Linked DNA regions of Rhodopseudomonas palustris HaA2. The protein of the gene in region 1 interacts with the protein of each later gene in a pairwise test. Links are inferred from orthologs where the notes say so. Each region holds a gene or a part of one and is shown on either strand. Other genes may lie near its edges.

The links.
Region 2: the proteins of rho (region 1) and nusG interact in binary tests that used the Escherichia coli proteins (3 or more experiments, as listed by UniProt). The link is inferred for Rhodopseudomonas palustris HaA2 from one-to-one orthologs.

The regions. Positions count from the first base shown.
Region 1 is NC_007778.1:436,292-440,823, forward strand. The notes cover bases 1,208-4,050. They hold rho (transcription termination factor Rho), read right to left. Parts: upstream 3,341-4,050; coding sequence 2,075-3,340; downstream 1,208-2,074. Other genes in these bases: mnmE (tRNA uridine-5-carboxymethylaminomethyl(34) synthesis GTPase MnmE), read right to left, coding at 1,208-1,966; hemJ (protoporphyrinogen oxidase HemJ), read right to left, coding at 3,616-4,050. Also shown: more of mnmE, read right to left, coding at 584-1,207; more of hemJ, read right to left, coding at 4,051-4,056; RPB_RS02005 (pyruvate, water dikinase regulatory protein), read left to right, coding at 4,508-4,532. UniProt on the Escherichia coli protein: Facilitates transcription termination by a mechanism that involves Rho binding to the nascent RNA, activation of Rho's RNA-dependent ATPase activity, and release of the mRNA from the DNA template.
Region 2 is NC_007778.1:2,623,695-2,628,202, reverse strand. Bases 672-3,490 are described here. They hold nusG (transcription termination/antitermination protein NusG), read right to left. Parts: upstream 2,437-3,490; coding sequence 1,906-2,436; downstream 672-1,905. Other genes in these bases: RPB_RS11435 (ABC transporter ATP-binding protein), read right to left, coding at 2,977-3,490; secE (preprotein translocase subunit SecE), read right to left, coding at 2,453-2,641; rplK (50S ribosomal protein L11), read right to left, coding at 1,222-1,650; rplA (50S ribosomal protein L1), read right to left, coding at 672-1,216. In the rest of the region: RPB_RS11460 (2-hydroxyacid dehydrogenase), read right to left, coding at 1-415; more of rplA, read right to left, coding at 527-671; more of RPB_RS11435, read right to left, coding at 3,491-3,690; RPB_RS11430 (ABC transporter ATP-binding protein), read right to left, coding at 3,671-4,435; RPB_RS11425 (branched-chain amino acid ABC transporter permease), read right to left, coding at 4,432-4,508. UniProt on the Escherichia coli protein: Part of the processive rRNA transcription and antitermination complex (rrnTAC). The complex forms an RNA-chaperone ring around the RNA exit tunnel of RNA polymerase (RNAP).

The DNA of each region.
Region 1 (4,532 bases):
TTTCACGTGAAACGCGAGTGCGTTGGTCTCCGGGAATCAGCCCCGGCGACGCGCCTCGTCACCACAGCACAACGCCTTGGTGAGGAGGCGCGAAGCGCCGTCTCGAACCATGGGCGGACGGGAATGGGTCGCCCTCCTTCGAGAGGCCCGGCTTCGCCGGGCTCCTCAGAACGCTTCATCGACTGATTGAAGGAATGCGGCCTTCTCGCGTGCAGAGTTGTCATCCTGAGTGCGCGCGTAGCGCGCCTCGAAGGATGCGGCCCAGGCGCCTGCGGCTCATCCTTCGAGGCCGCCGCGCCGCGCACAGCGCGGCCCGGCGGCACCTCAGGATGACGGCGGCATTTGGTCGCGAGCGCTGATTCCATCAAAACCGCTCCAGATGACGATTCAATTTCATGTCAGGGTCAAACTGCTGCAAGCAATCGACGCGCAAGGCTTGTTTCACGTGAAACAATCCCGGCAGCGGCCCACGGCGCAGCCATCGCCAGATCGCAGTCGAAATCCGGTTTCGGCCTGCCGGTCGGGCTTCGATCGGAACCTATCAAGAAATGAATATATTTATATTTATATATTCTCGACAATCTCACTTGCCGATGCAGAACCGGCCAAAGATCTCGCCGAGCACGTCTTCGACATCGACCCGGCCGAGCAGCCGCCCCAGCGCTCCCGCAGCCAGCCTGAGTTCCTCCGCAACCAACTCCGGTGCCAAGCCCACAGTCATGCTGCACCGCAGCATGACCTCGGCCTGTTGCAGCAAAAGCCGATGCCGCTCCCGGCTGATCACCGCGGCCTCCCCGCTCGCCGCAAAATACTGCGCAGCGAATCCCGCCAGCGCCTCGACCATATCGCCGACGCCATCGCCCCGCTTCGCCGAAATCCCAAACGCTTCCCTTGCGGCAACGTTGCCTTCGGTTTGCCACAGGTTTGCCGCAAGACCCGCGCCGCCAGAATCGGCTCCAACGGTATCGGCCTGCGGCACCAAATCGATCTTGTTCCGCACCCGCCAGACTGGCGCCGAGCCCTCGACCGCTACGTCGATCGCCTCATCCGCGCCGAGCCACAACACCAGGTCCGCCTCCGCGGCTCGCGCCTTCGCCCGGCGCACGCCCTCCTGCTCGACCGAATCCTCGCTCTCACGAATCCCCGCAGTGTCGATCAACGTCACCGGATAACCGCCGAGATCGAGCTGCACCTCGATCACATCACGCGTCGTGCCGGCATGCGGCGACACGATCGCGACCTCGCGGCGCGCCAGACGATTGATCAGCGTCGATTTGCCGACATTCGGCGGCCCCGCGATCGCGACCACCAGCCCGTCCCGCAGCCGTTCGCTTTTGCCCTGTGCCGCAAGCACTTCTGCAATCTCGCCGTGCAGCGTCGCGATCGTCCGCAGCGCCGGCGCCATCAGCTCGCCCTGCACGTCGCCTTCGTCGGCGAAATCGATCCCGGCCTCGATCAGTGCCAGCGCCTCGATGATCTGCGCCCGCCATCGCCGCGCCCTGTCGCCGAGCAGACCGCCGAGCTGCCGCACCGCGAGCCGTCGCTGCGCCTCGGTGTCGGCGTGAATCAGATCGTCGAGCCCTTCGGCTTCGGTGAGATCGAGCTTGCCGTTCTCGAATGCGCGCCGCGTGAACTCGCCCGGCTCCGCCGGCCGCACATCGTCGAAGGAAGCCAAAGCCTTGACCAACGCGGCCAGCACCGCGCGGCCGCCATGGATGTGAAACTCGGCCACATCCTCGCCGGTCGCGCTCGCCGGCGCGGCGAACCACAGCACCACGGCGTCGTCGATAAGCTCATGATTTACATCGCGAATCCGAACCCGCCGCACAGTCCGCGGCGGCGGCAATGCCCCCGTCAGCGCGGCCAGCACGTCCCTGGCGCGCGCGCCCGACACCCGCACGATCGCCAGCGCCGACGGCAGCCGGCCGGACGCGAGGGCGAAGATGGTCTGGTCGTTCGGATGCATCGGTCTGTCTTGCCGAGTGCCACCGTCCGACGCAACGCTCAATCGCACGCAGCAAAAAGGGCGCCCGTTTCGGGGCGCCCTCGCAGACTTGCTTCCAACCGCGGTCGATCAGGTGTTCATCGACTCGAAGAATTCGGCGTTGTTCTTGGTGTTGCGCAGCTTGTCGAGCAGGAAGTCGATCGCGTCCATGGTGCCCATCGGATTGAGGATGCGGCGCAGCACGTACATCTTCTTCAAGAGTTGCGGATCGGTGATCAGCTCTTCCTTGCGGGTGCCGGAGCGCGAGATGTCTATCGCCGGGAAGGTGCGCTTGTCCGAGACCTTGCGGTCGAGGATCAGTTCGCTGTTACCCGTGCCCTTGAACTCTTCGAAGATCACTTCGTCCATGCGCGAGCCGGTATCGACCAGCGCGGTGGCGATGATGGTGAGCGAGCCGCCCTCTTCGATGTTGCGCGCGGCGCCGAAAAAGCGCTTCGGCCGCTGCAGCGCATTGGCGTCGACGCCGCCGGTCAGCACCTTGCCGGAGGACGGCACCACCGTGTTGTAGGCGCGGCCCAGACGCGTGATCGAGTCGAGCAGGATGACGACGTCGCGGCCGTGTTCGACCAGCCGCTTGGCCTTCTCGATCACCATCTCGGCGACCTGGACGTGGCGCACCGCGGGTTCGTCGAAGGTCGAGGACACCACCTCGCCCTTCACCGAGCGCTGCATGTCGGTGACTTCTTCCGGCCGCTCGTCGATCAGCAGCACGATCAGATAGCATTCCGGATGATTGGCGGTGATCGAATGCGCGATGTTCTGCATCAGCACGGTCTTGCCTGTGCGCGGCGGCGCCACGATCAGCGCGCGCTGACCCTTGCCGATCGGCGCCACGATGTCGATCACCCGCGCCGACAGATCCTTGCGGGTCGGATCGTCGATCTCGAGCCGGAAGCGCTCGTCCGGAAACAGCGGCGTCAGATTGTCGAAATTGACCTTGTGCTTGGACTTCTCGGGGTCCTCGAAGTTCAGCGTATTGACCTTGAGCAGCGCGAAGTAGCGTTCGCCTTCCTTCGGACTGCGGATGTGGCCCTCGATGGTGTCGCCGGTGCGCAGGCCAAAACGGCGGATCTGGGACGGCGAAACGTAGATGTCGTCCGGACCCGGCAAATAGTTGGCATCGGGCGAACGCAGGAAGCCGAAGCCGTCGGACAGAACCTCGACGACGCCTTCACCGATGATATCGGTTTCCTTGGCCGACAGTTGCTTCAGGCAGGCGAACATCAGCTCCTGCTTGCGCATCGTGCTGGCATTCTCGACCCCCAGCTCTTCGGCGAACGAGACGAGCTCGGCCGGCGTCTTGGCCTTGAGGTCTGAAAGTTTCATTTCCCGCATTGGGATGGTCCTGTGGAATAAAACCGAGAGAGGGGATTCGTCAGCGGAAGAGAGCGGGGGACTGGAAAATACAGAGAGGCCGCAGGTCTTCGGGTCGATGACGTCTTTGAGCAAGGAAGGTGCGGAGAGGCTTCAAACCCGATGCGGCGGCCGGTTCAAACAAAACCAGATCGCAACCACATTCGCCTGCTTTTAGGTGGGACAGCCGAACTATAGAAAATCGTCAGGCCGCACGCAAGGCGTTCAGTGTCCCGCCATCGCCCGATTTTTCGCCATCAGAACGGCTTGACGATCACAAAGATCACTGCGGCGATCATCAGAACCGTGGGTATCTCGTTGATCACCCGATAGAATTTATGTGTCCGCGTGTTCCGGTCTGCGGCGAAATCGCGCACGTAGCGCCCCAGCATCAGGTGGATCACCGTCATCAGCACCACCGCGCCGAGCTTGGCGTGAAACCAGCCGGAGGTGAAATAGCTCTGCTCCCAGGCGATCACCAGGCCGGCGGCCCAGGCGACCATCATGGCCGGATTCATGATCGCCTTGTACAGCCGGCGTTCCATGATCTTGAAGGTCTCGGACTGAACCGAGCCGATCTCTGCGCTGCAGTGGTAGACGAACAGCCGCGGCATGTAGAGCATTCCGGCCATCCACGAGATCACCGCGACGACGTGCAGGGTCTTCACCCAAAGATAGATATCGGTCCAGTCGATCATCGGTCGCCCCACCGGCCGCGCGGAATTCCAGAGCCGATCTGGAACGCACCGCCCGCACAGCGCGTTACTCGAATGCGCGATCACGGAGTTTTCCGCAAGCTCCACTCCTCTAAACAATATTTATAGATTCTTAGGGTTTGAGTCGTAGTGTCGGGGGATTGTGCCGGCGCAACAGACGCTGCGGCTTGTCCTTGCACCATCCACATGTGCACAGCCCAGGGCGATGTCTGCCTGAAACGGCTTGGACCTTTGAACACGGGCGCTCGCGCCGTGATCCGGTCTCTTTATCAAGAGACAAATCCACATTCACCCGCTAACCTCGACACCATCCCGTGACGATTTCCTCACCCGAGGCCTGTGAAGAAAAAACCGGGTTATCCCGCCCGTGCCGGCCGCGGGGCCGCCATCCGGCGGCTTTCGCCCCGTTGTTCACAGGATACACAGGGTCATGATGCTGACCGACGGCAGCTATTTTC
Region 2 (4,508 bases), 2.2 Mb from region 1 along the record:
GCAGCGGCGACGGCCTCGCTCCCGACCAGCCGCCGCTGCGTAAGTAAGCGTCCGCCGGAATCACCCGTCGCATCAGCCCGAGCAGCAGCGTCATCGCCAGATCGGCGACCGCCGAGGCATTCGCCGCCGGCGAGTTGCCGATCAGGATGTTGCGTTCGGCGGCGGCGTCGAGGTCGACTCCGTCATAGCCGGTGCCGTAGCAGACGATCGCGCCGAGCGACGGCAACAGATCCATCGTGTCGCGGCCGAGCGGCTGCGCGCCCATGGTCAGCAGCGCGCGAACGCCGGCGAGTTCGGTCGCGCTGAAGACTTCGTCGGCCGGCTTGCCGCCGGTCTCGAGCAGTTCGAACCGCTCGCCGAACCGCGTCAGCATCGACTTCGCGAACCGCGAAAACACCAGAACCTTGTCCGTCACACCGGGCTCCTTCGCTCGTTTCTTGATCTTGGAAGCAAAGACAAAGGGGCGGACGGGTTTGCCCCATCCGCCCCTGGTTTGCCTCGAGTTTGCCGCAAGGCTGCGACGGGCTTAGTGAACCGAACCCGGCTCGACCTTGACGCCCGGGCCCATCGACGACGACACCGCGACGCGCTGGATATAGGTGCCCTTGGCGCCGGTCGGCTTGGCCTTGGTCACCGCGTCCGCGAGCGCCTTGATGTTCTCGACCAGCTTCTCTTCGCTGAACGAGGCCTTGCCGACGCCGGCCTGGACGATGCCGGCCTTCTCGACGCGGAACTCGACCGAGCCGCCCTTGGCGCCCTTGACCGCGCCGGCGACGTCCATCGTCACCGTGCCGATCTTCGGGTTCGGCATCATGCCGCGCGGACCGAGCACCTTACCGAGACGGCCGACCAGCGGCATCATGTCGGGGGTAGCGATGCAGCGGTCGAAGTTGATGTTGCCGGCCTGGACCTGCTCGACGAGATCCTCGGCGCCGACGACGTCGGCACCCGCCGCCTTGGCTTCGTCCGCCTTGGCGCCGCGCGCGAACACGCCGACGCGCACGGTGCGGCCGGTGCCGTTCGGCAGCATCACCACGCCGCGGACCATCTGGTCGGCGTGACGCGGATCGACGCCGAGATTGAGCGCGACCTCGATGGTTTCGTCGAACTTCGAGACGGCACGCTCCTTGACCATCTTCACCGCTTCGTCGAGCGGATACAGCTTGGTGCGATCGATGCCTTCACGAGCCTTCTTCAGACGCTTACCGATTGCCATGTCCGTTACCCCTCGACCTGGAGGCCCATCGAACGGGCGGAGCCCTCGACCATGCGCATGGCCGACTCGATGGAGTCGCAGTTCAGATCCTTCATCTTCTTCTCGGCGATCTCGCGCACCTGCGCCGAGGTCACCTTGCCGGCCGAGTCACGGCCCGGCAGCTTCGATCCGGACTGGATCTTGGCCGCCTGCTTCAGGAAGAAGGACATCGGAGGAGTCTTCATCTCGAAGGTGAACGAACGATCGGCGTAGATCGTGATCACCACCGGAATCGGGGTGTTCTTCTCTTCCTTCTGGGTCTGCGCGTTGAACGCCTTGCAGAACTCCATGATGTTGAGGCCGCGCTGACCAAGCGCGGGACCGATCGGGGGCGAAGGGTTCGCCGCACCGGCCGGCACCTGCAACTTCAGGTATCCGGTCACTTTCTTTGCCATACTCTTCTCCTGTTGCCGGCACAGCCGGCGGTTTCAGGTTTCGTGGTGGGGCCTGCGACGACTGGCGATCGTCATCGGCCTCCCACGTCAGTTCAGAGCAAAGCCTTCGCCTCGCTCACTCCCGTCACGCCCGGACTTGATCCGGGCATCCATCGCTCTTCGCAAGAAGCATCTTTCGAAGAAGATGGATTGCCGGGTCAAGCCCGGCAATGACGCCATAACCGGAGCCAGGCCCCGGCAATGACACTTGCCCGATCAGACCTTCTCGACCTGACCGAATTCCAGTTCGACCGGCGTGGCGCGACCGAAGATCGACACCGCGACCTTCACGCGCGACCGCGCCTCGTCGATTTCCTCGACCACGCCGGAGAACGACGCGAACGGGCCGTCGGCGACGCGGACGTTCTCGCCGATCTCGAACGACACCGACGCCTTCGGGCGCTCCACGCCTTCCTGCACCTGGTGCAGGATGCGCATCGCCTCGGCTTCCGAGATCGGCATCGGCTTGTTCTCGGCGCCGAGGAAGCCGGTGACCTTCGGCGTGTTCTTGATCAGGTGAAAGGCTTCGTCGGTGAGGTTCATCTTCACCAGCACGTAGCCCGGGAAGAATTTGCGCTCGGCGTCGACCTTGCGGCCGCGGCGCACCTCGGTGACCTTCTCGGTCGGGACCAGCACCTGTTCGAACAGATCCTCCAGGCCGCGCTGCTTGGCCTGCTCGCGGATCGATTCCGAGACCTTCTTTTCGAAGTTCGAATAGGCGTGGACGATGTACCAGCGCATGCTCATGTCGAGGGGCCTGCCGTTAAACGCCGAGCACGAAGGTGATCAGGATCCTGATCACCTGGTCGGCGGCAAAGAAAAAGATCGAAGCGAGCGCCACCATGATGAACACCATGATCGTGGTGATCGTGACTTCACGGCGCGACGGCCAGGTCACCTTGGCGGTCTCGCTCCGCACTTCCTGCAGGAATTTGAACGGGCTGAAGGCCATCATGTGATCCAGATCGGTCGGTCGAATGTCGGGGTTTGCGAAAACCAGACAGCCCTGTTGCGCCCAACCCCGGCGGCTCCGCCGGGGATGAGCCGCCAACCGGGCTCTGTTTTCGGGAAATCAAGCCGCGCCGGAAATCCGCAAAACGGGCCGGCAGCGAGTGAGGCCTTTTATGGCGAGTCCGGCCGAACGTCAAGCCGGCCGCGGCCCGACGAGGCTCCCAAGGCAGCACTCCGGCCGTCCGCGACGCGCGAAAAACCGTCTTTCTGCCAGAGACTTGGCAGACCGCCACAATCCGGGATCGCGACCCGCGACCGCAGTGGCGATGCGACGTTTCACCCGATCCCGACGCCGAGCAGGGCGTCGACCAGTTCCCGCTCGCCACGCAGGCGTTCGGTCCGCCCGCTCCAGGCGATCCGGCCACGCTCGATGACGATCACGTCGTCGGCGAAATCGAGCGCCCGCTCGATCTGCTGCTCGACCAGAACCACGGTCATTTCTCCGGACTGCGCCAGGTCGACGATCGTTTCCATCAACCGGTCGCAAATCACCGGGGCGAGCCCTTCGAGCGGTTCGTCCAGCAGCAGCACCGACGGCTTGCCCAGCAGCGTGCGCGCCAGCGACAGCATCTGCTGCTCGCCGCCCGACAATTGGGCGCCGTTGTGATGCCGCCGCTCGGCGAGCCGCGGAAAAATCGTGTAGACCTCGTCGAGCTCGGAGCGCGGCCGGCCCTTGAGGCCGGTGAAGAGATTTTCCTCGACCGTCAGCGACCGGAACACGTCGCGCGTCTGCGGCACGTAGCCGAGGCCCGCGGCGGCACGGGCGTAGGTCTTCAGTCCCGTCACATCGCGATCGTCGACGCGGATCACACCGCCCTGGTGCGACGTCAGGCCCATGATCGTGGCGAGCAGCGTGGTCTTGCCGACGCCGTTGCGCCCGAGCACGGTCAATCGGCCGCCGGCCGGCACGACCAGACTCATCTCGCTCAGGATGCCGACTGAACCATAGCCGGCGCTCAGGCGCTCGACTTCAAGACGTGCTGCGGGCATCGGCATAGCTTCCCAGATAGGCCTGACGGACGGCGTCGTTCTGCTTCACTTCCGCCGGCGTGCCCTCGAAAATCAGGGCGCCATTCGCCAGCACCAGCACGCGTTTGGCGAATTTGAACACCAGATCCATGTCGTGCTCGATCATCAGGATCGCGATCTCCGGCGACATCCTGGCGATGGCTTCGAGAATCCGCGGCGACTCGTCGTGCGGCACGCCGGCGGCAGGCTCATCGAGCACCAGGACCCGTGGCTTCATCGCGAGCCCGATCGCCAGATCCAGCAGCCGCTGCTGACCGTAGGCCAGCTTGGTCACCGGCATGGCCGCGAGGTGGGCGATGCCGAGCAGGCTCAGCACGCCTTGCCATTCGTCGCGCACCTCCGCCGACTCCATCACCGACGAGAACATCCGCTTGGTCAGCCCGCGACGCTGCATCACCGCGAGCGCGACGTTCTCGGCCACCGTCAGACTGGTGAACAACCGCGTGACCTGGAACGTCCGCACCAGTCCGCCCTGCACCCGCTCGGGGATCGACGCGGCGGTGACGTCCTCGCCGGCGAGCAGGATCCGCCCGCTGGAGGGCGGCAGATCGCCGGAGATCAGGTTGACCAGCGTCGTCTTGCCGGCGCCGTTCGGGCCGATCAGCGCGACGCGATCGCCGCTCGACAGCGTGAACGACACGTCGTCGGTGACCCGCAGGCCGCCGAACGATTTGGACAATTGCTGCACGTCGAGCAAGGCGGTCATCGCGCGCCCCTCGCCTGACGAAACTCGCCGACCCGCCGCACGACCTCGTTGACGAGGCCCTTGGGGAAGAACA